DNA from 3 places in the Bradyrhizobium sp. WYCCWR15520 genome. Region 1 is predicted to be linked to each of the others. Evidence: predicted binding sites of a transcription regulator. Region 1 holds the regulator's gene; each other region holds the start of a gene.
What was found. The regulator PhoB, encoded in region 1, activates phosphate uptake and scavenging genes when phosphate is short. The targets are predictions, from matches to a motif close to TGTCATNNANCTGTCAT.
Positions count from the first base shown of each region.

Region 2: AC0QUY_RS12865 (choice-of-anchor I family protein) is a predicted target of PhoB. The motif match lies at 2,754-2,770, and genes of this name have one in related genera.
Region 3: AC0QUY_RS34260 (esterase-like activity of phytase family protein) is a predicted target of PhoB. The motif match lies at 6,231-6,247, and genes of this name have one in related genera.

Region 1 covers NZ_JBWBWM010000012.1:11,377-21,302, reverse strand. Annotated here, with positions in the region: gene AC0QUY_RS15125 (lysylphosphatidylglycerol synthase domain-containing protein) at 1-885, shown strand, start outside; gene AC0QUY_RS15120 (ATP-binding protein) at 928-2,226, shown strand; gene pstS (phosphate ABC transporter substrate-binding protein PstS) at 2,368-3,378, shown strand; gene pstC (phosphate ABC transporter permease subunit PstC) at 3,538-4,527, shown strand; gene pstA (phosphate ABC transporter permease PstA) at 4,532-5,377, shown strand; gene pstB (phosphate ABC transporter ATP-binding protein PstB) at 5,374-6,195, shown strand; gene phoU (phosphate signaling complex protein PhoU) at 6,207-6,923, shown strand; gene phoB (phosphate regulon transcriptional regulator PhoB) at 6,997-7,701, shown strand; gene AC0QUY_RS15085 (GcrA family cell cycle regulator) at 8,056-8,568, opposite strand; gene AC0QUY_RS15080 (acetylornithine transaminase) at 9,068-9,926, shown strand, end outside.
Region 2 covers NZ_JBWBWM010000009.1:215,229-225,154, forward strand. Annotated here, with positions in the region: gene AC0QUY_RS12850 (carbohydrate ABC transporter permease) at 1-325, shown strand, start outside; gene AC0QUY_RS12855 (carbohydrate ABC transporter permease) at 322-1,164, shown strand; gene AC0QUY_RS12860 (ABC transporter substrate-binding protein) at 1,184-2,473, shown strand; gene AC0QUY_RS12865 (choice-of-anchor I family protein) at 2,896-9,926, shown strand, end outside.
Region 3 covers NZ_JBWBWM010000041.1:24,188-34,113, forward strand. Annotated here, with positions in the region: gene hutX (heme utilization cystosolic carrier protein HutX) at 1-22, opposite strand, end outside; gene hmuQ (heme-degrading protein HmuQ) at 36-371, opposite strand; gene AC0QUY_RS34235 (TonB-dependent hemoglobin/transferrin/lactoferrin family receptor) at 506-2,857, opposite strand; gene AC0QUY_RS34240 (hemin uptake protein HemP) at 3,116-3,322, shown strand; gene AC0QUY_RS34245 (heme/hemin ABC transporter substrate-binding protein) at 3,342-4,295, shown strand; gene AC0QUY_RS34250 (FecCD family ABC transporter permease) at 4,292-5,383, shown strand; gene AC0QUY_RS34255 (heme ABC transporter ATP-binding protein) at 5,380-6,186, shown strand; gene AC0QUY_RS34260 (esterase-like activity of phytase family protein) at 6,294-7,646, shown strand; gene AC0QUY_RS34265 (hypothetical protein) at 7,712-8,569, opposite strand; gene AC0QUY_RS34270 (hypothetical protein) at 8,535-8,783, shown strand; gene AC0QUY_RS34275 (alpha-ketoglutarate-dependent dioxygenase AlkB) at 8,852-9,427, shown strand; gene AC0QUY_RS34280 (DUF763 domain-containing protein) at 9,477-9,926, shown strand, end outside.

The sequences.
Region 1 (9,926 bases):
AGCCAGATCGCGCTGGCGGCCCTGTTCGTGGCGGCGGGCTATTTTACGCTCACCTTCTATGATTGGTTCGCGGTCCGCGCGATCGGCCAGCACCATGTGCCCTATCGCGTCAACGCGCTGGCCGCCTTCACCTCCTATTCGATCGGACACAATGTCGGCGCCAGTGTCTTCACCGGCGGCGCGGTGCGCTACCGGATCTATTCGGCCTGGGGGCTGAACGCGATCGACGTCGCCAAGATCTGCTTTCTCGCCGGGCTCACCTTCTGGCTCGGCAATGCCGCGGTCCTGGGACTGGGCATCGCCTACCACCCGGAAGCCGCCGCCTCGATCGATCAACTGCCCGCCTGGCTCAACCGCATCGCGGCGTTCGCCATCATCATCGGACTGGTCGGATATGTCGCCTGGGTCTGGGCCCAGCCCCGCAGCGTCGGCCGCGGGCCGTGGACGGTCACGCTGCCGGGCGGCCCACTGACGCTGCTGCAGATCGCCATTGGCATCGTCGATCTCGGCTTCTGCGCGCTGGCGATGTACATGCTGGTGCCGGACGAGCCCCAGATCGGCTTCGTCGTCGTCGCCGTGATCTTCGTCTCCGCGACCCTGCTGGGCTTTGCCAGTCATTCCCCGGGCGGGCTCGGCGTGTTCGATGCCGCCATGCTGGTCGGCCTCTGGCAGATGGACCGGGAGGAACTGCTGGCCGGCATGCTGCTGTTCCGCGTCCTCTATTATATCGGGCCCTTTGTCATATCTGTAATCTTGCTGACGCTTCGGGAGATTATCATCGGCGCGCGATCGAAGCGCCTGCGCCAACTGGCGTCTGCCGCCGATCCCGAGCCGAGGCATGAAGCCCCCGTCTATGTGCGCGAGCGTGGAGACACGGGCACCTGATGACGCGGCGGGGGCTTCGCGATTAGAGGAAAAGCCTGCGCCATGGCGATCGACGATTCCCACTCTTCCTCCTTCTTCGCACCGTGGCCGGACCGGTTGCGGCACTCGGCCATCATCCTGCTGGCCGCCGGCCTCGCGCTTTGCGCGCTCGTGGTATTGGCCGATCTCTCGCTGGCCCGCGCCGTGGCCGTTTTCATCTGTATCGCCGCCGCAGCGCTGGTGCCGTGGCGGCTGCATCATGTGGCGGCCTCGCGAGACGATGTCCGGGCCGTCAGCCCGGTCGAGTCCGCTGCCGTCAGCGCGGTCGTTGCCGGCATGCCGGATCCGGCCGTGCTGCTCGACCGCGCCGGGCGCGTCATTCATCTCAATGCGGCTGCTGCCCAGCTTGCGCCCGCGCTGCGCAAGAACGAACTGGCGCAGTTCGCGCTGCGCTCGCCGGAAATCATCACCGCGCTGCGCGAGGCGATCGCGACCACCGAGCCGCGCCGGGCGACCTATCTGGACCAGGTGCCGGTCGACCGTTGGATGGAACTGATCATCACGCCGGTGCCGGTCCCCACCCTGTTCGGCGGCACCGAGAAATGCATGCTGCTGACCTTCCACGACCAGACGCCGCTGCGGCGGGTCGAGGAGATGCGCGCCGACTTCGTCGCCAATGCCAGCCATGAACTGCGGACGCCGCTCGCGGCGTTGTCGGGTTTCATCGATACGCTGCAGGGTCCCGCCAAGGACGACGCCAAGGCGCGCGAGCGCTTTCTGTCGATCATGCATACGCAGGCGACGCGGATGGCGCGGCTGATCGACGATCTCCTGTCGCTGTCGCGGGTCGAATTGTCGGCCCATGTCCGGCCCGACGCCTCCGTCGATATCGTGCCGATCATCCGCCAGGTGGCCGACGGGCTGGAGCCGCTGGCGCGCGAGCGCCAGGTTGCGATCGAAATCGATCTGCCCGCATCGGCGACGATTGCGGGCGACCGCGAGGAACTGCTGCGGCTGTTCGAAAACCTGATCGAAAACGCGCTCAAATATGGCGCGTCCGGCGAGCGGGTGGTCGTCTCGCTGAGGCAGGCGACATCTGCTGAGGGTGCGCCGGAACTCCGCGTCATGGTCCGCGATTTCGGCCCCGGCATCGCCCCGGAACATCTGCCGCGGCTCACTGAACGGTTCTACCGGGTCGATGTCGGCGACAGCCGCGCCCAGGGTGGAACCGGGCTCGGTTTATCCCTGGTGAAACATATTCTTAACCGCCATCGCGGCCGGCTTTTGATCGAAAGCGTGCCCAAGAACGGGGCCACCTTTACCGCCTGTTTTCCCCAGGCGAAAACCCCTGTAGCGCATTGAATCTAAGCGATTTCAATCGCTTAGGATTGTCATCCAACTGTCATCGAACCTTCGTAAAAGCTCTATCGACCGCCCCTAGATGGACGGTGCGTGAGCGCGATCGGGCGCATTGGCGCTTCGCTCACCAGATGGAGACCAACCATGAATTTCATGAAAGCTATCGTCGCTGCCGGCCTGGTCGCCGCTTCGACGTCGGCCTTCGCTGCCGATATCACCGGCGCGGGCGCGACCTTCCCCTTCCCGCTCTATTCGAAGTGGGCTGATGCCTACAAGAAGGAGACCGGCAACGGTCTGAACTATCAGTCGATCGGCTCTGGCGCCGGCATTAAGCAGATCCAGGCCAAGACCGTGACCTTCGGCGCCAGCGATATGCCGCTGAAGCCGGAGCAGCTTGAAAAGGACGGCATGATTCAGTGGCCGCAGGCGATGGGCGCGCTGGTGCCGGTCGTGAACCTCGAGGGCATCAAGCCGGGTGAGTTGGTGTTCTCCGGCGAGCTGCTCGGCGACATCTATCTCGGCAAGATCAAGAAGTGGGACGATCCCGCGATCGCTAAGCTCAATCCTAAGGTCAAGCTGCCCTCCGACGCGATCACGGTGGTGCGCCGTTCGGACGGCTCCGGCACCACGTTCATCTGGACCGACTATCTCTCGAAGACCAATGCCGAGTGGAAGGCGAAGGCCGGTGCCGGTACCGCGGTTGAGTGGCCGACGGGCGTTGGCGCCAAGGGTAACGAAGGCGTCGCCGGCAATGTCAGTCAGACCAAGAACTCGATTGGCTATGTCGAGTACGCCTATGCCAAGCAGAACAAGCTGACCTACGGTGCTGTCATCAACAAGGCCGGCAAGACCGTGCAGCCGACGATTGGCGCATTCCAGGCCGCGGCCGCCAATGCCGATTGGGCCGGCGCCAAGAACTACTTCGTCATCCTGACCGACCAGCCCGGCGATGCGTCGTGGCCGATCACCGGCGCGACCTTCATCCTGATGCACAAGGATGCGACCGACAAGGCGGCGTCCCAGGAGGCCATCAAGTTCTTCAAATGGGCGTTTGAGAAGGGCGACAAGATGGCCGAAGAGCTCGACTACATCCCGATGCCGGACTCGGTGGTCAAGCAGATCGAAAAGACCTGGTCGTCCGAGATCAAGAGCTGATCGGTCCAGCACTTCGCTACACGATCGCTCAACCCGGGATGCCCCGGGTTGAGCACCCCTCTCGGGACAGGAGAGGCAAGAACAAAGCGCGAGCCGAAAAAGCCGTGCACCGAAGTCCGGGTCATTGGGCTATAAGTACAGGGGATTGGCGTGGCAGAAATGACGGTTGATAGCGACGTAATGGATGCTGCTGGGCCCTATGATCGCGCAAAGGCTCTCAGCGCGTTCAAGCTCGGCGACGTCACCTTCTACTGGATCACGCGTGCCTGCGCGATCTCGGTTCTGCTCATCCTCGGCGGCATCATCATTTCGCTCATTGTTGGCGCCTGGCCCGCGATCCGCGAATATGGCGCGGCCTTCCTGTGGACGCAGCGCTGGGCGCCGTCGGCCGATCCGCCGGTGCTGGGCGCGCTCGGCCCGATCTATGGCACGCTGATCACCTCCGTGATCGCGATGATGATCGCCATTCCCGTCGGCCTCGGCATCGCGATTTTCCTCACCGAGATCTGTCCGATCTGGCTGCGCCGTCCGATCGGACTTGCCATCGAACTGCTGGCCGGCATTCCCTCCATCATCTACGGCATGTGGGGTTTCTTCGTGCTGGGCCCGTTCCTGGCCAACACCTTCCAGCCGTTCATGATCAGCGTGTTCGACGGCGTTCCCGTACTGGGGACGATCTTCGCTGGTCCGCCGTCCTATCTCAGCTTGTTCAACGCGTCATTGATTCTGGCGATCATGGTATTGCCCTTCATCACCGCGATCTCGGTCGACGTCTTCAAGACGGTCCCGCCGGTGCTCAAAGAGGCCGCCTACGGGGTGGGGTGTACCAACTGGGAAGTCGTTCGCAACGTGGTGATCCCCTACACCCGAGTCGGAGTGATCGGTGGCATCATGCTGGCGCTCGGCCGCGCGCTCGGCGAAACCATGGCGGTGACCTTCATCATCGGCAATTCGTTCAAGATCCAGTCCTCGATCTTCGCGCCGGGCACCACGATATCCGCCGCCATCGCTTCCGAATTCGCCGAGAGCGACGGGCTACATCAATCCGGCCTGATCCTGCTTGGCTTGCTGCTGTTCGTGCTGACGTTCTTCGTTCTTGCTGCCGCAAGGCTGATGCTGATGCGGCTGGAAAAGAAGGCGGGGAACTGAGATCATGAATCCGATTTACGTATCCCGCCGCCGCAACAACATCATCGTCAAGTTCCTGTGTCTGGGCGCCGCCTTGTTCGGCGTGACCTGGCTGGCGCTGATCCTGTTCACGCTGTTCTACAACGGCGTCACCGGGCTCAATCTCGCCGTCTTCACCCAGGATACGCCGCCGCCGGGTTCGACCGATGGCGGCCTGCGCAACGCCATCATCGGCTCGATCATGATGACCGTGATCGGGGTCGGCATCGGCGCGCCGCTCGGCCTGTTCGCAGGTACGTATCTCGCCGAATACGGCAAGCACGACAAGCTCACCTCGGTGATCCGCTTCATCAACGACATCCTGTTAAGCGCGCCCTCGATCATCATCGGCCTGTTCATCTACGGCGCCATCGTCGCGCCGATGGGCGGCTTCTCAGCCTTCGCCGGCTGTCTGGCGCTCGCCGTGATCGTGATCCCGGTGGTGGTCCGCACCACCGAGGACATGCTCGGGCTGGTGCCCAATCCTTTGCGCGAGGCGGCGTCCGCGCTCGGCATGCCGCGCTCGCTGGTGATCCGGCGGATCGCCTACCGCGCCGCGCGCGCCGGCCTGATCACCGGCGTCCTGCTGGCCACCGCCCGCGTCGCCGGCGAAACCGCGCCGCTGCTGTTCACCGCGCTGTCCAACCAGTTCTTCAGCCTGGATATGACCAAGACGATGGCGAACCTGCCGGTCACCATCAACAACTTCGTCCAGAGCCCCTATGCCTACTGGAAGCAGCTCGCCTGGGCCGGGGCCCTGCTGATCACGCTCACCGTACTTGCCCTGAATATTGGCGCGCGCATTCTTGGCGCCGAGAGGACATCCAAATGACCGATCTCTCCGTATCCGTGAGTTCCGCGAGCGGGCCCGTTCCGCAGGTAGCGCTGCCCGAGGCCGCGCCGAAGGTGACCGCGCGCGGCCTGAACTTCTACTATGGCGAACACCACGCGCTGAAGAACATCAACCTGACGCTCGGCACCCACCGCGTCACCGCCTTCATCGGCCCGTCCGGCTGCGGCAAGTCCACGCTGCTGCGGATCTTCAACCGGATGTACGACCTTTATCCCGGCCAGAAGGCGACCGGTCAGCTTATGCTCGACCAGACCAACATCCTTGACCCCAAGCTCGACCTCAATTTGCTGCGGGCCCGCGTCGGCATGGTGTTCCAGAAGCCGACGCCGTTCCCGATGACGATCTACGAAAACATCGCCTTCGGCATCCGTCTCTATGAGAAGATCTCGAAGTCGGAAATGGACGGCCGGGTGGAGAAGGCGCTGCGCGGCGGCGCGCTGTGGAACGAGGTCAAGGACAAGCTGAACGCCTCCGGCCTCTCGCTGTCCGGCGGCCAGCAGCAGCGGCTCTGCATCGCCCGCACGGTCGCTGTCAGGCCCGAGGTAATCCTGTTTGACGAACCCTGTTCGGCGCTCGACCCGATCTCGACCGCCAAGATCGAGGAACTGATTCAGGAACTGGCGGAGGACTACACCATCGCCATCGTCACCCATAATATGCAGCAGGCGGCGCGCGTCTCCGACAAGACCGCCTTCATGTATCTCGGCGAGCTGATCGAATTCGACGACACCAACAAGATCTTCACTTCGCCGAGCGACCGACGCACCCAGGATTACATCACCGGCCGGTTCGGCTGAGGAGACAAGACATGGCTTCCGAGCACACCGCCAAGGCGTTCGACAGCGACCTTCAGGAACTCACCCGCCTAGTCGCGGAGATGGGCGGCCTGGCCGAACGCATGATCACCGAATCCGTCGACGCGCTGGTCCGCCGCGACGTCGCACTCGGCAAGCGCGTCGTCGCAACCGATGTCGAGATCGACCGCCTGCAGCATTTGATCGAGGAGCGAGCGGTATTGACCATCGCCCGCCGCCAGCCGATGGCGATCGACTTGCGCGAAATCGTCGGCGCCATGCGCGTCGCCACCGATCTGGAGCGGATCGGCGATCTCGCCAAGAACATGGGCAAGCGGGTCGCGGCCCTGGAGAACGATTTCCAGCCGCTGAAGCTGATGCGCGGCCTCGAACACATGACCGATCTGGTGCAAACGCAGGTCAAGTCGGTGCTGGACGCCTATGCCGCGCACGACCTGCCGGCGGCAATGGCGGTCTGGAAAGGCGACGAGGAAGTCGACGCCATCTGCACCTCGCTGTTCCGCGAACTTCTCACCTACATGATGGAAGACCCGCGCAACATCTCGTTCTGCATTCATTTGATGTTCTGCGCCAAGAATATTGAGCGGATCGGCGACCACGCGACCAACATCGCCGAAACCGTGTTCTACATGATCGAGGGACAGCAGATGCTCGACAAGCGCCCGAAGGGCGACATGACGACGTTTGCTACGACCGTGCCGAATAGTTGACGTAGCGTTTTCGAGCGAAGTGGAGGCCGGTTCGCGTGAAGAAAACGCGTCAGACAGAAGAGGCAAGAAAAGGATGAGCGCACGCATTATGGTGGTCGAGGACGAGGAAGCGCTGACCACGCTGTTGCGCTACAACCTCGACGCTGAAGGCTACGAAGTGGAGACCGTAGGCCGCGGCGACGACGCCGATACGCGGCTGAAGGAGCGCGTGCCCGACCTCGTCGTGCTCGACTGGATGCTTCCGGGCTTGTCCGGCATCGAGCTCTGCCGCCGCCTGCGCGCCCGGCCCGAAACCAAGCAGTTGCCGATCATCATGCTGACCGCGCGCGGCGAGGAGAGCGAGCGGGTGCGGGGGCTTGCGACCGGTGCCGACGACTACATCGTCAAGCCGTTCTCGGTGCCGGAACTCCTGGCGCGGGTGAAAGGCCTGTTGCGTCGGGCAAGCCCGGAGCGGCTCGCTACCGTCCTGACCTATGGCGACATCGAACTCGACCGCGAGAAACGCCGCGTCGCGCGCTCCGGCCGCCAGATCGACCTCGGCCCGACCGAATATCGCCTGCTGGAATTTTTCCTCGAACATCCCGGCCGCGTCTTCAGCCGCGAGCAATTGCTCGACAGCGTCTGGGGCCGCGACATCTATATCGACGAACGCACCGTCGACGTCCACATCGGCCGCCTGCGCAAGCTGCTCAACCCCGGCCGCGAGCAGGACCCGATCCGTACCGTGCGCGGCGCCGGTTATGCGCTGGATGACCGGTTTGCCAAGGTGGAGCCGTAAGGCTTCGCTATCATCCGCGCAAACTCCACCGTCGTCCCCGCGAAAGCGGCAGCTCTCTCATCGTCATTGCGAGCGAAGCGAAGCAATCCATAGTGCCACGCGGCAAGTATGGATTGCTTCGTCGCTTTCGCTCCCTTGCGCAAACGCTTCGGCGTTTGTCGCTGGCAATGACAGTGGTTGCCGCATCGGCGATCCGGATGCGGGGGTACAGGTCTATCGATAGACCGCAATCGCGGAGAGAGCCCCTCACCCCAACCCTCTCAGCGCGAGCTTCGCTCGTCGTGGCCCCGCAAAAGCGGGGCGAGGGAGCGCACCTTGCGCGGAGCGCTTACGTCTCGCGCAAATGAGCGCGCCTTACCTCGTCTGCTTCGGCTGCTGCCGCCGCCGATCGGCGGCCGGTTGATACGCCACGCGCGAGTGATGCGCGCAGTAGGGCAGGCCGCTGAGCGCCTTGCCGCCGCAGAAGAAGAATTCCGGGCTCGAAGGATCGCCGACCGGCCAGTGGCAGGTCGCCTCGTTCAGTTCGAGCAGCGACAGCCGCTGGCTCATCGGCACTACATTGTCGAAGGCGACCGGATCGGCCTCGATCTCCACCTCGAAAGCGTGCGCCAGCGCGGTGTTGCCGCGCGAGACCGGGCGCGACACCCGCATCATCTGCTGGGCGGCGGGGCGTGCCTTGCGCTGCCGCGGAGCGGCCGAGGAGGGACTCTTGGCTCGGCCGGACAGGCCCAGCCGGTGCACTTTGCCGATTACGGCGTTTCGCGTCACATTTCCGAGTTCCGCGGCAATCTGGCTCGCGGACAATCCGGCTTCCCAGAGCTTCTTCAGCTGCTCGACGCGATCGTCGGACCAGGTCAAAACCGTCATCGTAATCTTCCCTTCGCATCGCGCCGGCCAATCGAGGGCAGCGCGGGCGATGTCATTCGTCTCAAAAATCCCTGCGGTCAGAATCCCTTAGCCCTCGCCGGGCGCGTTAACCGCGCCCGAACGTTTACGCCTGCACAAATGGACTCTTAGGGATCAGAACTGCCGCACGAGATGTCGTACCCGACAGCCCAAACGCTACAATATGGCGTGACTCGGGCGCAAGAGTCCGCGCCCCAACGTCCACATCTTCTGACATCTAGGCGTTTCACTGCGTGTTTTCCACCACACCGCAATCCTACGGATTTTGGCATCTTGCACTGCAGGAAAGGCCGTTCCGTGGCGTGTTGACAGCGCTCCCGGCCGACATAGAATACCTCTCACGTGCCGCCCTTAAGAGGCGGCACGTTTCGTTTTCGCCAGACCGGCTGCTGCCGCGTTCGCGCCACTGCCTGCGTGTCCCCGGCCGGTCAACCTTCAGTGCAAACCTTTTGTGATTGCCATGACCAATAGCGCCACGTCGCATCTGCTTCCCGTCTTCGCCAGGGTCGATCTCGGCTTCGAAAGCGGCGAGGGCTGCTGGCTGACCGCAACCAATGGCGAGCGCTATCTCGATTTCACCTCGGGCGTCGCGGTGAATGCGCTGGGTCACTGCCATCCGCATCTGATCAAGGCGCTGCAGGAACAGGCGACGAAACTCTGGCACATGTCGAACCTGTTCAAGTCGCCCGATGGCGAGAAGCTGGCCGCGCGGCTGTGCGAGCAGAGCTTTGCCGACCTGGTGTTTTTCTGCAATTCGGGCGCGGAAGCAATGGAGGGCGTGATCAAGCTCGTGCGCCGCTATCAATTCTCCAAGGGCCATCCCGAGCGCTATCGCCTCGTCACCTTCGAGGGCGCCTTCCACGGCCGCACGCTGGGCACGCTCGCGGCCACCGGCTCCGCCAAATATCTCGAAGGCTTTGGCCCGCCGATGGACGGTTTTGACCAGGTGCCGCATGGCGATTTGGAAGCCGTGAAGAAGGCGATCGGTCCCAATACCGCGGGCATCCTGATCGAGCCGGTGCAGGGCGAAGGCGGTGTGCGCTCCGCGCCGCAATCCTTCTTCAAGGCGTTGCGCCAGCTCTGCGACGAGAAGGGCCTGTTGCTCGCGTTCGACGAGGTGCAGACCGGCATGGGCCGCACCGGCGATCTCTTTGCCTACAAGCGCGTCGGCGTCACGCCGGATGTGATGTCGCTGGCGAAAGCGCTCGGCGGCGGTTTTCCGATCGGTGCGGTGCTGGCGACGGCGGAGGCCGCGAGCGGCATGACGCCCGGCTCGCACGGCTCGACCTTCGGCGGCAATCCGCTGGCGATCGCAGCCG
Region 2 (9,926 bases), on a different contig from region 1:
CTACGACGCCGCCGCCATTGACGGCGCCGACGGCGTTCTGGACCGGCTGCGTTTCGTGACGTTGCCCATGCTGGGACCGGTCACCATGTTCGTCGTCATCTTGACGGCGACGCGGTCCTTCGAGGTCTTCGACAGTGTTCGCGTTCTGACCCAGGGCGGGCCGAACTATGCATCCGAAGTGCTGTTGCATCGATTCTACACCGAGAGCTTCGATTTCCTCCGCATGGGATATGGCGCAGCGCTCACGGTGGTCTATCTCGCAATCATCGTGCTGCTTACGCTGACGCAGGCGCGCCTTCTCGAACGGCGGGTCCATTATTCATGATCGCCCGCTTTCCAGACCGGCGGTTCGCTGGCCGGGTTGCCCGGCATGCGATTCTGATTCTCACCGCGGCTTTCGCGCTGCTACCGTTCGTCTGGATGGTGAGCCTGTCGCTCAAACCGCCGGAAGAGATTTTTCAGTCCGACTTCCGCCTTTGGCCGACGGCCTTTCATGGGGTCGAGAACTACCGCGTCGCGCTAACCGCGGCGCCGATGTTCCGCTTCCTGTTAAACGGATTGCTGGTGTGCACGGCGATCTTCGCGCTGCAACTCCTTGCCTCCATTCCCTGCGCCTATGCACTTGCGAAGCTGCGTTTTCGCGGCAGGGACACCTTGTTCTCCGCAGTGCTGGTCGGCCTGCTGCTGCCGCCTCAAGCTCTCGCCATTCCGCATTTCGTCCTGTTGAACGTGTTTGGGTTGCTCGACACTTATGCCGCGCTGATCCTGCCGTGGGCGATCTCTACTTTCGGCATTTTCCTGCTCCGGCAGTTCTTTCGGTCCATACCCGACGAGATCATTCACGCCGCCCGCCTCGATGGACTCGGCGAGTTCGAGATCATCTGGCGCATCATGATCCCCATGACAGCGCCGGCGTTGGTCGCCTTTGGCATCTTCTCGGTCGTGGCCCATTGGAACGACTTATTCTGGCCGCTCATCGCGGTGCGTCGCGAGGAAATTTCCACGCCTGCGCTCGGCATCCTGCTCTTCCGTGACGATGAAGCCGGGCAATTCCTGGGTCCGCTGATGGCGGGCGCCGTGATTATCGTAGCCCCACTTCTCATTGCATTCCTGATCGCGCAGCGCCGCTTCATCGACGGCCTCGCTGTAACAACCATGAAGTAATCCAAAATGGAGACCGCCCATGCTTGATCAACTCGTAACCCGGCTAAGTGCAGTGCTCGCCGGGGCCGCTGCCCTCACGGCAATTGGCGCCACCTCGACGCGGGCGGAGGTCACGCTCGACGTGCTCTACACCACACCCGGCACCTTCAATGCGCTGCATCAGGACCTGGCCAAGCGTTTCACCGAGGCGCACCCCGACATCAAGGTGAAGTTCCGCAATCCCGCAGCGAGCTACGAGGAGGCCGCGCAGCAGATCCTGCGCGACCAGATCACTGGTCGACTGCCCGATGTGGCTTTCAACGGGATCAACCAGATCGGCCTGTTCGTGGATCGGGGACTGGGCGCGCCGCTTGATGGCTTCGCCGCGGCAGATGGAGGGCTTGCAGAGCTTGGCTATTACCCGACGCTCGCGGAGCTCGGAAAATACAAGGGCAAGCTCTACGGCCTGCCGTTCGCCGTCTCGACGCCGGTGCTCTACGTCAATGCTGATCTGCTCGCAAAGGCCGGCACCGATGCGTCGGCGCTGCCAAAGACCTGGCCAGAGCTTATGGCTCTGGGCAAGACCATCGAGGCGAAAGCGGGCACTGCGGCTACCGGTTTCTATTATCAGTGGGAGCAAACCGGAAACTGGCTGTTCCAGTCGCTGGTGACGAGCAAAGGCGGCCACATTCTCAAAGCTGACGGGTGCAGCATCGCCTTCGATGACGCAAACGGCATGTGGGCGCTGAAGACGCTCGAAGATTTCGGCAAATCGGGCATGCCGAATCTCGGGCTCGGTCAGGCCCGGCAATCATTCGTCGCCGGCAACATCGCGATGCTCGCTGATTCCACATCCTATGTGGCCGCGGCCGAGCGGCAGATCGGTGGTCGATTCCAGTTCAAGACCGTCGCGTTCCCGCTCGCTGTCGCCGACGGACGCCTTCCCGCAGGCGGAAACGTCGCCATGGTTTTCGCAAAGGACGCCGAACGCCAGAAGGCCGCCTGGAAATATGTAAAGTTCGCCACTGGTCCGGTCGGCCAGACCGCGATGGTCAATTCCACCGGCTATATGCCCGGCAACGAGATCGCCGTGAAGACGCCGGACCTGCTCGGCGCTTTCTACGCGAGGAGCCCCAACCACCTCACCAGTATCCAGCAGTTGCCGTTGCTGACGGAATGGGCGTCCTTTCCAGGCGATAATTCGCTGAAAATTATTGAGGTGATCAAGCACCATATGGAGAGCCTGGTCACAGGCAAACGTACGGCGGTGCAGGTCATGCCTGAGCTGGTTAAAACCGTGTCCGATCTTCTGCCGAAGTGCGGCGGCTAGTCAGCGGTTGAACGAACTGACATCGGTGAGAAGGAGCAAATTGTCGCAGCAGTGATGCTGCGACTTCCTTTGCGGATGTCGGCATGAGGCGCCCTGGCCGATTCGCCGCCGCCGCCGTCGCTGCAACTGAGCGGAAATTCGCCGGATCGCACGGTCGTGTGCGTGCAAGCCGTAGGTTGAACGCGGAAAACCCAACCGCTGGTTCGCCCAAAGTTCTGCGCCGAGATAGCCAGCGGAGGAGCTCGCCATCTCGGTGGAAGACTTGCAATGGTTAAGAAACCGTCACCGCGCTGTAATTAACGCCATCCTACATTCCGCGCGCTGACGCTCCCTGTCGTCGCCAACAACAATTCTTCAATGCTGCGCGCGCGGTCCCCCTGCGGCGCGACGGTTTCCTTTTGTCTTTTCGCATGGAGATATCAATGGCTCTGGTTCCCGGTTCGATCGCTTTCATCGGTTACAACGCTGATGGCAGCGATGGTTTCGCCTTCATCGTTATCGATACGATCGATCCGGGTCAGGTCATTTACTTCAGCGACAATGAGTGGGACGGCAGCGCGTTCAACACGGGCGAGGGCGGTTTCTCCTGGACCAATGGTGCCTCTGCGCTTACAGCCGGAACGGTCGTCGAATTCCTAAGCACATCGGCGACAAAATCCGTCAATATTGGCACGGTTTCCGCGGGATCGATTGCGCTCGGCAATTCTGGCGAGTCGATCTATGCCTTCACGGGCTCTTCGCTGACCGCGCCGACCACGTTCCTCGCCGCTGTCACCAACAACAACGGCGGCTTCAGCGGTGCGACCACCAGCGGGATGCTGACCAACACCGGCCTGACCGCTGGCTCCACGGCCTTGGTGCTGCCCGGAACCACCGGGGCCGACGTGGCGGTCTACAATCCGGCCACTGCAGGAACCACGTTCGCCTCGCGCGCAGATGCTTTGGCGGCATTCAATACCGGCTCCAATTTCGTGACGCAGGACGCCAGCGGCGACCAGGACGCCGACAATGTGACGCCGGACGGGCCGTTCCGGACCGATCCGCAATCGCCGATCGCCGGTATGACGTTCACCATCGGCGCGCCGCAGCAACCCCAGGCGGTCGCGTTCGCGGCCGGCTCGGTGTCGGTCTCACAGGCCGAGGGTAACACCGGCACGACGGCTTTCACCTTCACGGTGGAGCGGACGGGCGGAACCGTCGGCGATATCAGCTTCAGCGGCCAGGTTTCCTCGGCCGCGGCGGACGCTGCCGATTTCAGCGGCCCGGTTTCGGTACCTTTCGCCTTCAGCGGCACGATCCCGGCAGGCCAGACTTCGGCGGTCGTGACCATCCAGGTCGCCGGCGATGCCGTCGTCGAAGCCAGCGAGGCGTTCACCCTGACGCTGCAGACGGTCGCCAACAGCAATGCAGCGGTAACCGCGTCGCTCGGTGCGCAGGCCACCGCGACCGGCACGATCCAGAACGACGATGCAGCCGCTCCGGGCAACGTGATCAACGGCATCACCATCCTCGACGAAGCGCCATCGCTTGCTGGCGCTACGCCGGCGCCGGTCGCAAGCAATGCGGTTCAACTCGTTCGTCTTGACAATTTCACGCCGGCGGCCGGCACCAACGCCGAGGTCGTGACCTTCGACGCCACCACCGATCGCGCGTTCGTGCTCAATACTATCGGCAACAAGATCGACATCGTCGGCATCAGCGCCAGCGGCGCTACCAGTTCCGTCGGGTCGATCGACCTCACCGCGCTTGACGGTTTCGGCGGCGCCAACTCGGTCGCCGTCAAGAACGGCGTGCTCGCGGTCGCCTTCACCAGCGATCAGCCCGGCGGCAATGGTTTCGTCGCGCTGTTCGATACCAATGGTGTTCTGATCAAGACGGTCGAAGTCGGCGCCGGTCCGGACCAGATCGTCTTCACTGTGGACGGATCGAAACTACTGGTCGCGAACGAGGCCGAGCCGTTCACGGTCGGACCGAACGTGGTCAATCCGGAAGGCAGCGTGTCGGTCATCAGCCTCGCCGGGGGGGCGGCCAATGCAGCCGTTGCGACCACGATCGAATTCGACGGGCTCAATGGTTTTGAGAACGTTCTCAAGCAGGCCGGCGTGAGCGTGCTCACCGGTCAGGCCGCTGCCGCCGACATCGAGCCGGAGTACATCACCGTCTCTCCGGATGGGTCGCGCGCCTATGTCACGCTTCAGGAAGTCAATGCCGTTGCGGTGATCGATCTCACCAATCCAACCGCAACCAAACCGATCGCCATTCTGCCGCTCGGTGGCGTCGATCACAATCTCGCCGGCAACGCGTTCGACGGCAGCGACCGCGATGGTACTGCGAACCTGCGTACGGCTGATGTGATCGGCCTGCTGCAGCCGGATGCGATCGCAAGCTATTCGGTCGGCGGCTCCACCTATTTCATTACCGCCAACGAAGGCGATGCGCGCGTCAATCTCGACGATGAAGCCAATCTTGCCGATCTGACGCTCGACCCGACAGCCTATGCAAATGCGGCTGCGCTTCAGAACAACACCACAGGCCTCGGCCGGCTTCGTGTCCGCCAGGATCTCGGCGATACCGATGGCGACGGCGATATCGATCAGATCTACGCCTATGGCGGCCGCGGCATCTCGATCTTCAAGCAGAATGCCGACGGCACCATCACCAAGGTACGCGAGAGCGGCGGCGAGTTTGAGGCAATCATTGCCCGTGACTTCGCGGCCCGCTTCAACATCGACACCGCCGAGGGCGGCGGAGGCGGCGCCACAGACAACCGTTCCGACAACAAGGGGCCGGAGCCGGAAGGCATCGATATCGGCGTTATCAACGGCCGAACCTATGCCTTTGTCGGCCTGGAGCGCGTCGGGGGCGTCATGATCTATGACGTCACCGATCCGGCAAATGCCAGCTATGTCGGTTACCGTCCGCCGCTTACGGGCGAGGGCAACGCCCCGGAAGTCACCAAGTTCATCAGCGCCGAGGATTCGCCGACCGGCACAGCGCTCGTGCTGACGGCGAACGAGGGTAATTCGACCGCGGGCTTTGCCGGCTCCGGTCTCACAGTCTACGCGGCGCTGCCACAGGGTTACGCCCAGGAAGTGCGCGTGGCCTCGTCCTCGCTCACCGTCTCGCACAATGAGGGTAACAGCGGCGCGACCGCCTATTCGTTCGTCATCGAGCGCACCAACGGCACCATCGGCTCCGTCGATGTGTCGCTCCAGCTCGCCTCGAATGCCGCGAATGCGACGGATTTCGCCGGCGGTGCCGCCCTGCCGCAGATCATCAACGCGACGATCCCCGCCGGTCAGTCGTCGGTAACGGTTACCGTAAATGTTGCGGGAGACGCGGTATTCGAAGCCAACGAAACCTTCACATTGACCGTGACCGGCGCGTCGACGACGCAGGAAGGCGTCACCGCCGCGGTCAGCGCCACCCAGGCGGTCGCGACCGGCACGATCCAGAACGACGATATGATGCATATCTACGACGTGCAGGGTGCGGGACACCGCTCGGCGTTCGTCGGCCAGCAAGTGACCGTGCGCGGCATCGTCACCGCTATTGACGCGTCCGGCACGGAGAATGGCGGCAACAACCCTGTCGGTTATTACATCCAGGACGCGGTCGGCGATGGCGACTATCGCACCTCAGACGGCGTCTTTGTCTTCCTGGGTACCGGTGCCGGTGTCTCGATCCCGAGCGGCATCGTCGTCGGCGCGGAGGTGCAACTAACCGCAACCGTCAGCGAGTTCGCCAGCACGAACCAGTTGTCGACGACGCAGCTCAACCCGGTGGCAGGCACGACCAGCGTGCTGTCTACCGGCAACGCGCTGCCGACGGCTGTGAGGGTCGGCGATGTCGACAACCTCGCAACGGGCCTCGAGCGCAAACCAGCACTGGTGTCGCTCGGTGACGATGATGTCGATACCGCTCTTCCGGCCGGCACCTATGATCCGGTGAATCAGGGGTCGGATTTTTGGGAGTCCCTAGAAGGCATGCGCGTCACGCTCGAAGACGTGCGCGTCACCAGTCCCTTCCATTCGGCGTTTGACGAGCAGTTCGTCACCCCGAACGTCGGCACCAATCCCTCGACCAATTCGCGTGGCGGCCTGACCATCAGCGACACCACGCCCGGAACGACGCGGCCGGCCGACAAGGTGTTCGACTTCAATCCAGAGCGCATTCAGCTGGACGATGAGGCGGGTATAGCGCTGCCCACCAGCCTCCAGACCGGCGATCGCCTGGGCGATGTGACCGGCGTCGTCAACTACGCCAACGGTCAGTACGAGGTAAACACAACCGAGGCTTATGGTCCGGTAACGGCCGCGAACCTGCAAAAGGAAACCACGACCATCGTGGAGAATTTCGACCGGATTCGCGTTGCGACCTTTAACGTCGAAAACCTGGCGCCGGTTGGCCAACCGGTCGATGGTGTGCCGACGCCGGCGAGCAAGTTCGCCGGTCTTGCGGGCGCTATCGTCGACAACCTCAAGGCGCCAGAGATCATTGCGCTCCAGGAGGTGCTGGACAATGACGGTGCTACCAGCTCGAGCACGACAAGCGCTTCGCAGACCTTGTCGCAACTCATTGATGCCATTGTCGCTGCGGGCGGACCACGCTATGTGGCGATCGACTCGCCGCCAATCGACAACATTGGCGGTATTCCGGGCGGCAATCAGCGTGTCGCCTATCTGTATAATCCGGAAGCGGTTTCGCCGACCGCGCGCAATGGCCTGACCGATATCGTCACCGATGCGGATGGCGTAAAGGTGCAGCAGTTCGCGAGCGCCAACCAGATCGGGCAGGGCAATACCGACTTCACCGCCACGCGCAAGTCACTGCCGATGGAATGGTCGCCCGTGGGCTACACCGACGAGCAGGGCGGCACATTCTGGACCGTCAACAACCATCTCTCCTCGAAGGGCGGTTCGGCGCCGCTTTACACCACGTTGCTGGACCTGCCGCTTTATGCCGATCCGATCAATGGCTCTGCGCAACAGACCGGTACGTCGAACGAGCGTGAAGGGCAGGCTGAAACGATCAACGCGTTCGTCGATGGCCTGCTGGCCAATGGATCGGCGACCGATGATCGTATCGTCGTGCTGGGTGATCTGAACGACTTCCAGTTCTTCCCGGTCGTTGATCTCATCACGGGTGAGTTGACCCGGACTACCGCCAGCCCGGACGGAACCCCCAGTATCTTCGCGCCCGGCACCGCCGTGCTTTCGGAACTGATCAGCAAGCTCCCCGTAAACGAACGTTATTCCTACAATTTCGATGGCAACGCGCAGGCGCTGGATCACATCCTGGTGTCGAATAACATGTTTGACAGCGCTCAGTTCGATATCGTGCACATCAACTCGGAGTTCATCGACCAGCTTTCCGATCACGATCCCTCGGTGTCGTCGCTCGTAATGTCGCGTTCGGCTGCGATCGCAACCGCTGGCAATGACGTGTTCGACGAGGCTGCGTATACCGCCAAGTTTGGCGCGCGCGGCAGTCTCGCCGGCAACGACACGATCGACGGCCTTGGCGGCGACGATCGCATTGTCGCCGGTCGCGGCAATGACGTGATCGACGGCGGCACCAATGGAGCGGCCGGCGACGTGGCGGTCTACTCGGGCGCGCGCAGCAACTATACGGTCACGGTGCAGGGTGGCTCCTTCGTCATCACCGACAAACGCGTTGGTCCGTGGGATGGTGTTGACACCGTCACGAATGTGGAACGGTTCGAGTTTGCAGACCGCACGCTTACGGCGGCGCAATTGCTCGATGCTTCTGGGCCTGTACTCACCGCGGCGACACCCGCTGACAACGCGATCGGGGTTGCTACCGGCAGCAACATCGTTCTGACCTTCGACGAAGCCGTTGCTGCAGGTACCGGAAATATCGTCATCAGCAACGGCGCAGGAGACACACGCACGATCGCGATCAATGATGCCTCGCAGGTCACGATCTCCGGCAACACCGTCACCATCAATCCAGCGGCCGATCTGGCGGCCGGGGGCGCCTACGACGTCACGCTGGCCGCGGGCGTGATCACCGACATTGCCGGCAATGCCTTCGGCGGCATCGCGCAGAACGCTCTCGACTTCACCGTCGCGGCGCCGCAGACCTACAAACTCCAGATTTTGCATGCGTCCGACTTCGAGGCAGGTCTGAAGGCGATCGACGACGCGCCGCGCTTCGCAGCCATCGTGGATCGACTTGAGGACACGTTTACCAACTCGATCACGCTGGCGTCGGGCGACAACTACATTCCCAGCCCGTTCTTCAATGCCGCCAGCGATCCGGCCTTGGCCTCGTTCTTCCCGCCGAGCATCGGTCGCGCCGATATCCGCATCCTGAACTCGATCGGGATCGAGGCGTCCGTGATCGGCAACCACGAGTTCGATCCAGGCCCGCGCGATGTGCAGAATCTTATCCGTCCCGTCGCTGATCCCGATGGCGCCGGCCCGCTTGGAGGCTACGAAGGAACACAATTTGCATATCTCGCCGCCAACCTGAATTTCGCCGGCGAGCCGGATCTGGCACCCAACGCCCAGACCACGCCGCTGACGGAAGCGACGTTCAGTGTCGGTGCAAGCGGAGGTCGCCGCATCGCGCCATCGACCATTCTCGAGGAAAACGGCGAGAAGATCGGCGTTGTCGGCGTCACCACTCCGGTGTTCGAGGACATCACGACGCCGGGTGGCGTCCGGATCATCGGCCCGCGTACACTGGAAACCGATGCCGACTTCATCGCGCTTGCAGCGGTTATACAGCCGGCGATCGATGCCGTCATCGCCCAGGGTGTAAACAAGGTCATTATCGTTTCGCAGCTGCAGGAACTGGAGAACGAGCAGAAACTCATCACCTTCCTGAAGGGCGTCGACGTAGTGATCGGCGGCGGCTCGAACACGCTGCTCTCCGACGGCAACGACGTTCTCCGTCCCGGCGATGTCAGCGAAGGTGAGTACGCGCAGATCATCACCAACGCCGAAGGCAAGAACACTGTTCTGGTCAACACGGACGGCAACTACAAATATGTCGGCCGGCTGGTGCTCGAGTTCGATGCCAACGGCGACATCATCCCGGCCAGCCTCGATCCGAGCATTAATGGCGCCTATGCCACTGACGATGCGGGTCTGGCGCGGGTCTACGAAGGCACCGGCATCGATCCGTTCGCCGAGGGGTCGCGCGGTGATGCCGTGCGCGATATCACCACGGTGATCGACGGCATTATCACCCAGAAGGATGCCGTCACTTTCGGCCGTACCGACGTTTACCTTGAGGGCCGGCGTGGTGAGGTGCGCTCGCAGGAAACCAATCTTGGTAACCTCTCCGCTGATGCCAACCTGTGGTACGCCAAGTCTGGCTACGACAGCACCGTCCAGGTATCGATCAAGAACGGCGGCGGCATCCGAGACTCGATCGGCTCGATCAGCTCCGAGGGCGATGGCGCGGAACTGCCGCCGGCTGC
Region 3 (9,926 bases), on a different contig from region 1:
CGGCAAGCTCCGTGCTCAACATCGCACCCTCCCCGTTACGCGGCGGCGCTGGACTTGCGCTCGCTCAGGATCACCTCGAAACCTTCGAACTTGGGATGGCCGAGGTAGAGGCTTTCACCGGTCTTGTTGTCGGCGCGGGCATGGGCGCGGCGGAACTCTTCCGATTTGGTCCAGGCTTCGAACGCGGCCTTGTCGACCCACACCGTATGCGACGAATACAGCGTGTGATCCTCGGCGACGGGACCCTTGAGCAGATGAAACTCGACGAAGCCGGCCATGCTGCTGAGATAGGATTCGCGCGTGCGCCAGACGGTCTCGAAGGCCGCTTCGGAGCCAATCTTCACCTGGAACCGGTTCATTGCGATAAACATCTGAAATCTCCTTGCTGGGTTGCTGGGCGCGCCTGGCATACCGTTTGAGTTGGTTGGAAACATGGATGCACCGAAGCCGCGCTGGAGCATCAGCGCGGCCCGGTGCAACTTTGTTGGTTTGTCAGCTCGTCGAACTACACTCCGCCAAAGTGGATCTTCAATCCGGCCTTGTAGACCCTGCCCGGTCCAGGGCTCGACCACAACACGTCGTTCTGCGTGGTGCCATCAACCGAACTGCCGGGGATGGCGTAAGGCCGATAGTACTGGTTCAAGAGATTGTCGATGGAAGCCGAGAACACAATGTCCTTGGTCGCCTTCCAGGTCAGGTACAGATTGACCAGTTCATACCCCGTCGAGGGCAGATAGCCGGCGGGCACGTCGTTGTTGGCGCCGAACGAGGACCATTGCGCGGCCAAGATCAGCCTGCGGTCGAGCAGCCGCACGCCGCCGGTGGTGGTGATCTTGCGCGGCGTGATGGTCGAAAGCCCGATATTGGTCGCGACGTTCTTGCCGCGGATCAGATGGCCGGCAACGCCGACATACCACAGCCCGGCGTCGTACATTGTCTCCGCCTCGATGCCTTCGATTCGGGCCTGCGCAATGTTCTGGTACTGATAGAACCGGTTGAACGTGCCGAAGGGCGGAACCGGAACAGGGCCAAAGGCGACGGCGTCGATGTAGTCGCTGACGTCATTGCGGAACACGTTGACCTTGCCACGGAAGCTGTCATCGGCGGTAAAGATACCGTTATATTTCAGATTGACGCCGGCCTCCTTGTTCTTGCCGACCTCCGGCCGCAGGTTCGGATTGGGCAGGAAGCAGAACAGGCCAACCGTGCCGTCCGCGCAAGTGAAGAACGCCGGACCGCCGCCCGTGGGGTGCGCACCCGAAACCAGGGTCTCCGTGATCGATGGCGCGCGATAGCCTTCAGCATAACTGACATAGGGCGTGAAACCCGCCACCGGTGTCACGCCGATGGTGATCTTCGGCGAGAACCTGTCACCACCGCCACCGGTCGCCACCGTCGGCGAATGCAGGTCGTAGCGGTCGTAACGGATCGCGCTGACGGCCTCGAACCAGGTCGAATAATTCTGCTTCAACTGCGCGAAACCGCCGGAAACGGTGCGCAGGCCACTGGGGGTGGTGATGTTGGAGTTGCCGCGGCGATCGAAGGTGCTCACGTCATCCTGAAAAGCATCGACGCCGAACGTGACCGCGTTGCGCCAATCGCCGACGTTGAACCTCGTCGTATTGTTGACGTCGATCCCGAGCGTATCGAGCACGTACCCCCGCCTGTCGCCGACGCAGCCCGAGATGTTGTTGCCGAACGTGCCGCCACAAAAGACCGTACCGGCGGTGCTGTTATGATAGGTCTTGACCTGGTCGTTGTCGGTACGATTGCCGTACAGCGACATATTCCAGTCCCATAGATTGTCGCTGGGCTTGCTGTACTTCCAGGTCAGCGTTCCCGTGTAGTTCTTGACATCGGAGGCATAGACCGACGAGCCCTGGAACAGCGCGCGCTGCGCCGGGGTCAGCACCGGCCCGCGATTGAACTGGCCGATGCTGTATTGGTAATCCTGGAAGATGCCGCCGAGCTTGATCTCGTGGCCGTCAGCGGGGCGAACGGTGACCTTCATCAGGCCGGCCGCGAGTTCGTTGCCGGAATTACCGATCTCGGTGCCGTTGCCGTCCTTGTAGTTGCCCTGGGTGCGGTACACCGCGCCGCCGAACACATCGACATCGGGAGTGGCACGGACGCCGCCGAAGATCGAGCCGAGGCCGCGAGCATCGTTGGTACCGCCGGAGCCGGTCATGTCGACACCCCAGCGCTCACCCGGGCGCACGACGTCGTCGATGTCCTTGGTGCGGAACGAGACCACGCCGCCGATCGCGCCGGAGCCGTAGATGTTCGCGGTCGGCCCGCGCACGATATCGACGCCGCCGACCAGCTCGGGCTCAAGGAAGAACGAGCCGTTGGCATTGTGGCCGGTGCGCTGATAGTTCTGCCGCGCGCCGTCGACGACGACCGCGACGCGGCCGAAATCCTGCAGGCCGCGGATATTGATGACGGTCGAAGGATCGTCGCCGCGCTCCTGGAACGAAACACCTGGTACGTTGTAGAAGATATCGGACAGACGGTTCGGCTGCAGGCCCTGGATCTGCTCCAGCGTCACCACGCTGACCGGCGCCAGCGCGTCGATCGCACGCTCCTCCGTCTTCGACGCCACTATCGTGAGGGTATCGAGCGATTGCACCGGCCCGGTCCCAATCTGCGCGCGCGCGTTCATCACGGGCGCCGCCACCTGCTGGTCCTGCAAGGGTTTCGCCGATTTGCGTTTCGCCTGCTTCTTCTGCTCGGAGCCGCGCGCGACCGTCTCCGCTTCGAGCACCTGAGTGAACGCCGAGGTTGTTGATAACAACGCAAACGAAAATGCCGACGCGCCCAAAACCAAGGCGCGCGAATGCCTAGCCCCGAAAGCCATACTGCCCCAACCTGTTATTTGTCTCTTGGATCTGGCTGGCGGGCGTCGCGGTGATGCGCGGCTGCTTGCTGGCTACCAATTTTCGCGACCGGGCACCCCCGCACGTATCGCATTCATCTTGGTTACGCCGCGTTGCGGGAACGGTCAATAATGCCACCGGGCACTTTATATCGATTGTAAAGTGCAGCGGTTGGATTGCAGCCCCGCCCAACTGTACAAGCTTAGATCGATTGAATTTTTCGGGGCACCAAACGCGAAATGTCGACAGCAGGGGGAAGCAAGCTCGGAGAAGCCCGAACACAATCGGCAAATGCCGCTGCCGCGACGAGATCTCTCGTTGTCAACGGCAACCGGATCGATAGCCGCGAGCTGTTCGCCGCCGAGCGCGAGATCATCATCGCACATGGTGCGGAGAACTATCGCCTGCGGCTGACGTCGCAGAACAAGCTGATCCTGACCAAGTGACCGACCAGGTAAACCCGAAATGACAATTTGTCGCACACTCGCGGTGTCGGCTGCGGCGGGCTGCTTCCTGCTCGGCGGCGTGGCGCTCGCTGCCGGCATCACCGTGCATGATGCCCGCGACCGCGACGTCACCATCGGCGACTCCGGGCGGATCGTCTCGATCGGCGGCGCAATCACCGAAATTCTCTATGCGCTCGGTTTCGAGGACCGTCTCGCCGGCGTCGACTCGACCAGCCTCTATCCGGCCGCGGCGCTGCGCGACAAGCCGAATGTCGGCTACATGCGCCAGCTTTCCGCCGAGGGCGTGCTCGGTCTTAATCCTTCGCTGGTGCTTGCCGTACAGGGGTCCGGGCCGAAGGAAACCATGGATGTGCTGGACGCCGCCAAGGTGCCGCTGGTGCTGGTGCCCGAGACCTTCTCCGAACAGGGCCTGATCGAGAAGATCAAACTGGTCGGCCACGCCATGGGCGCGGACAAGCAGGCCGAATGCCTAACCGCAGCCGTCTCCGGCGACCTGGCGCAATTGCGCGAGCTGCGCGCCAAGGTGACGAAGCCCGTGCGCGTGATGTTCGTGATGTCGCTTTTGAACGGTCGCGCCATGGCCGCCGGCAAAAACACCGCGGCGAACGAGATCATCGCGCTTGCCGGCGGCGTGAACGCCATCGACGGCTATGAGGGCTACAAGCCCATCAACGACGAGGCGATCGTCGCAGCCAAGCCGGACGTCGTTCTCTCGATCCAGCGCGGCAAGGACTCGCTGGACGCCGAAGCCGTATACGTCCATCCGGGCTTTGCGCTGACCCCGGCTGCGGCCAACAAGGCCTTCATCTCGATGGAAGGCCTCTATCTGCTCGGCTTCGGGCCGCGCACGGCGGCTGCCGCGCGCGATCTCTCGATCAAGCTCTATCCGGCACTGGCGCCGCAGGCGGAGAAGTTTGCGCCGGCGGCGCTGACGGCCAACTGCCGGTCATGACGGTGTTAGCCGGAGCCAGCACGGGGCGGCGCGTCGGATATGCGTTTCGCCCTCCCGCCTCCCTTACCATCGTGTGTCTGCTCGTTGCGCTCGTCGGCACGGCACTGATCGCGCTCACCATGGGCGCTGCCGGAATTCCGCTGGCGCGACTGCCCGCCGCACTCGGCCTGTGGACGGACGCCGCGCCGGCGCCAACGCTGGCGCGCGACCAGCTTGTCGTGTGGTCGATCCGGATTCCGCGGATCGCCGCGGCGACGATGATCGGCGCGCTGCTCGCGGCATCCGGTGCGATCATGCAAGGGCTGTTTCGAAACCCGCTCGCCGATCCCGCGCTGGTCGGCGTTTCCTCCGGCGGCGCACTGGCGGCAGCGGCGGCGATCGTGTTCACCGACAGCCAGATGGGGCAGAGCCTGCGCTTCATGCAGCATCAACTGCTGCCGATCGCGGCGTTTGTGGGTTCGCTGGCGACGACAATCATCCTCTATTCGATCGCCAGCCGCTCGGGACGGACGTCGATCGCGATTTTCCTGCTGGCAGGCATCGCGATTGCTGCCATCGCCAATGCGGGCATCGGGCTTCTGGTATTCATCGCCGACGATCGCCAGTTGCGCGATATCACCTTCTGGATGCTGGGATCGCTGAGCGGAGCGACCTGGCCCAAGGCCACCACGCTGGCGCCGGTGCTGGGGTGTGCGGCCATCGCCTGCGTCTGGATCGCGCGCGGGCTCGACGTGCTGGTGCTCGGCGAGGCTGAGGCGTTTCACAGCGGCGTCGACGTCGAGCGCCTGAAGCGGATTTCGATCGTGCTGGTGTCGGCGATGACCGGCGTTGCCGTCTCCGTCTGCGGCGTCGTCGGCTTTGTCGGCATCGTGGTGCCGCATCTGCTGCGGCTGGTGGTCGGGCCCGCGCATCGACTGCTGCTGCCGGCTTCGATGGTGCTTGGCGCGGTGCTGCTGGTCGGCGCGGATACGATGGCCCGCACCATCGTGGCGCCCGCGGAAATGCCGATCGGTATCCTCACCGCGGCGGTCGGCGCGCCGTTCTTCCTGGGGATGCTGCTGCGTCAGCGCGGACTTGTTTCGCTGTGACCGCCCTTCTCGAAGCGCAGTCGGTCTCGATGGTTGTCGGCGGCGCCACGCTGGTCGACGGTATCGACCTTTGCATCAAGGCGGGCGAGATGGTTGCCATCGTCGGCCCCAACGGCGCCGGCAAATCGACGCTGCTGCGGATGCTGTCCGGCGACCTCTGCCCGACGCGCGGAAAGGTCAGGCTGAAGCAGCGCGACATCCGCCTCTATCCGCCGCGCCTTCTCGCGTTTCACCGCGCGATGCTGTCGCAGCACGTCAACGTCACCTTCCCGTTCACGGTCGAGGAAATCGTCCATATGGGCGCGGGCGATGCCGGCCGCGCCACCGCCCAGCCATTGGTTGACGCGGCGCTCGGCGAGGTCGGGCTAGCGCATTTCAGCCAGCGGCAATTGCCGACGCTTTCCGGCGGCGAGCAGCAGCGCGCGCATTTTGCCCGCGTCCTGGTGCAGCTCGCCAGCGGCGAGGCAAAGCATGGCCCTGGCCTTCTCTTGCTGGATGAGCCGACCTCCAGCCTCGACATGCGCCACCAGGTCGATCTGGTGGAAACAGCGCGGCGGCGAGCGCAGAATGGCACGGCGGTCATCGCCGTGCTGCACGATCTCAATCTGGCCATGCGCTTCGCCGACCGGATCGTGCTGCTGCATCGCGGCCGGCTCGCCGTCGACGGCGGCCGCAGTGAAGCAATCACAGCCGAGACCATCCGCCGGATTTTTGAGGTGGACGTCACGATCGACTATACCGATCAGGGCGTGCCGTTCCTGCTGCCGCAGACGATGCGGCCCGCTGGTCCGCCCACGGCATAACGCGGCAACGCTTATCCAAGGGCGTTACAGGTTCTTCACGGAACTGTCAGCTAATTGTAACAACCGCTCCGCAAGACAGGCGCACCGTCATCCACAGGAGATCCGCCATGCGCGTGTCATTGCTCTGCTCCGTCGCGTCTGTCTTTCTGGCCAGTGCCGCCTTTGCGCAAGGCGAAGGCGAGTTTCCCGCCACGCTGAAAGGCCACGCCGTAATGCCGGCCGAGACCTTCATCGATGCGCCCGCCGACGCGCCGGCCGATCTCAAGACCGCGGGCAAATACACCACCGGCAAGCGCATCGATGCTGCCGGCACCGTGATGGGCAAGTCCTATGAGCGGCCGACCGGCGTCTCGCTGCCGTTCAAGGGCCAGCCGCTGCAGGGCCATTCCGGCATCAAGGTGATGCCGGACGGCACGTTCTGGGTGCTCACCGACAACGGCATGGGCTCGCGCTACAATTCGGCCGATTCGATGCTCTATCTCAACCGCCACAAGATCGACTGGGCCAGCGGCAAGATCGAGCGGCAGGAAACCATCTTCCTGCACGATCCCGACAAGAAGGTGCCGTTCCGCATCCTGCATGAGGACACCGCCAAGCGTTACCTCACCGGCGCCGACTTCGACACCGAAGGTTTTCAGATCGTCGGCGACACCTTCTGGATCGGCGACGAGTTCGGCCCCTACGTGCTGAAGGCCGACAAGACCGGCAAGATCCTGGCGGTGTTCGAGACCACCGCCGACGGCAAGCCGGTGCGCTCGCCGGATCACTGGTCGGTGCAGTCGCCGGCGGCGCCGGGCGCGAGCTACACCACGGTCAACCTGCGCCGCTCCAAGGGCTATGAAGGTTTTGCCGCTTCGAAGGACGGCAAATTCCTCTATGGCCTGCTCGAAGGCCCGCTGTGGGACGCCGAGAAAAAGGACGTCGAAAAGATCGATGGCAAGGAAGCCGCACGTATTCTCGAATTCGACGTCGCGGCGGAAAAATTCACCGGCCGCTTTTGGCAATATGTGTTCGAGCAGAACGGCAACGCCATCGGCGACTTCAACATGATCGACGCGTCAAGCGGCCTGATTATCGAGCGCGACAATGGCGAAGGCACCGCCGACAAGGCCTGCCCGGCCGGCCAGCGCGGCGAGAACTGCTTTCCCGATCTCGCCAAATTCAAGCGCGTCTACAAGGTCGAGCTTTCCGACGCCAATGTCGGCAAGCCGGTGCGCAAGATCGCTTATGTCGACCTGATGAAGATCCGGGATCCCGACAAGAAGGCACGCAGCCCGCTCAATGACGGCGTGCTGACGTTCCCGTTCTTCACCATCGAGAACGTCGATCGCGTCGACGAGACGCATATCATCGTCGGCAACGACAACAATCTGCCGTTCTCCTCCAGCCGCGATCCCAACAAGGCCGACGACAACGAGTTCGTGCTGCTGGAAGTGGCGGAGTTCCTGAAGGCGAAGTGAGCGCCGTCGCCGCCTCACTCCCTCTCCCCGTGAGGAACGGGGAGAGGGAGACAACCCGTTCTGCGCTACGGCAGCACTGTCCTTCGCCGGCTGAGCGCATTCGACCGCTCGATCCATTCCGGCAGTGGCGCACCATCCCGGTGCCGCCCGCCGGCGCAGGCGGCCGCCCAGGCCGCGACAGCACCGAGCAATATCGCGGTCGCTACCGAGAAGGCGAGGATGATGGTGCTGCGCCGCGACCTCGCGATCGCCGTCTTGGCGTTGGCGATCACGCTATCGACCCGCTTTTCCGCATCGGGTGCAGAAAGCCCAGTCAGCGCGCCAACCTGCTGAATGAGATAGGTACGGTCGTCGGCGCTCAAGCCGCTGTGGCTCGAGGTGGTGAGCAGGATGCGGCCGGCTTCGGCGCGCTCGGCGCTGAGATCGGTATTGGGCGCGCGACGGCCGGCGCGAAACAGCCGGTCCAGCTCATAGCTCAACAGCGGTTCGGCCGCGCTCGCCTGCGCGGAGGTGCGCATCGAGGGCGTCCGGCTGATCGTGGCCGCGCCGATCAGGGCGGCGAGAATGGCGCCCATGACGACAGCGAGCGCCCAGGAGCCGAGGCCATGCGCGCCGTCGACGTGCTCGGTTTCCTCCACCGTGGCCGCGCCGACCGGGACACGGCTATGTCCAGCGATGTAGCCGCCGAGGCCGAAGCTGAGCACGGCCTGAATGATCAGGTAAAGTCCGGACAGGATTGCCAGTGCTGCAGAAGCATCGCGCCACGTTGGCGCTGTCGACGTGACGCCGAGGCCAATGGTGACGGCGAACGTCAGCAGCACCGACGAGAGCGCCGTCGCCGCGAACGCCCCCAGCACAATCGGCGACCACTGCAGGAATCGCGGCGCGATGTCGGTGCGCGCCGCGGGCGTGACGTTTTCCATCGGTTTCTCCATGGCGCTAGCGAAGGCCGAAGAACGACAGAATCGCCAGGATCACGACAATGAGGCCGACAAGATAGATGAGACCGTGCATGGTTTCCTCCGTATGCCCTGCCTCCATTTCTCAATCGACAATCTGCCGGAATCGGCAAAGTTCCTCACGCTGACAGGAAAAAGAAGCAATCCACCGCGCGCGATTGCGGTTCAGAACCACTGAGTCCGTTCTTTCATGGGTCGGCTCAATCCCCATATCTGGTCCATGCGAACATTTCCGAGAATACCGGCATGACAGGGCAGCTCGCCCTCTTTGCCGACGAACAGAGCCCGCCGGCAGGCCTGCAATACGTCGCCGAATTCATCGCGCCGGATCTCGAGCGCGAACTCATTGACCGCGTCGCGGCCCTGCCGCTGCAGCCGTTCCAGTTCGGCTCGTTCGAGGGCAAACGGCGGGTTGCGTCGTTCGGATTCCGTTACGATTACACGCTGCAGCGGCTGCAGCCGGCCGAGCCGATCCCAGGCTGGCTTGCACCCCTGATCGAGAAGGTCGAGGCACATGGCGGACCATCGACCCGCATCGGCCAGGTTCTCTGCACCGAATATGACACCGGCGTCGGGATCGGCTGGCATCGGGACAAGCCGCATTTTGATCGGATCTTCGGCCTGTCGCTCGGCGCCTCGTGCAAGTTCCGCTTCCGCCGGCCTGCTGGGGAGAAGTGGCAGCGCTACACGCTCGAGGCAGCGCCGCGCTCGCTCTACATGATATCAGGCGAAGCTCGGCGGGTCTGGGAACACAGCATTCCGGCCGTCGAGGCACCGCGCTATTCGATCACCTTCCGGACGATGGTCGATCGAAAGACCTGACGGCCCGGGCCTGATAAACTACCGCTCGATTGAGATCTCGCAGGAGCCGATGGCAAGACGTACCGGCAGCGCCGACCTCCCCCTGCATGGCGGACGCGTTCCCGCCTGGCTCGGCGTGCGCATGTCCTCGCTCGGCGCCATCATCACGCAAGGCATCGTGCATCATTACGGACGCGATGAATTCCTGCGGCGGCTGTCGCATCCGTTCTGGTTTCAGTCATTCGGCGCGGTCATGGGCATGGACTGGCACTCGTCCGGCATCACCACCAGCGTCATCGGCGCGCTGAAGCGCGGACTGAAGCCGCTGGAGGGCGAGCTTGGCATCCACGTCTGCGGCGGCCGGGGACAACATTCGCGCAAGACGCCCGACGAGCTTCGCCTGCTCGGCGAACGCATTGGCTTCGATGCGCCGCAATTGGTCCGGACCAGCCGACTCGTCGCCAAGGTCGACAGCGCCGCCGTGCAGGACGGTTTCGATCTCTATCTCCACGGCTTCTTC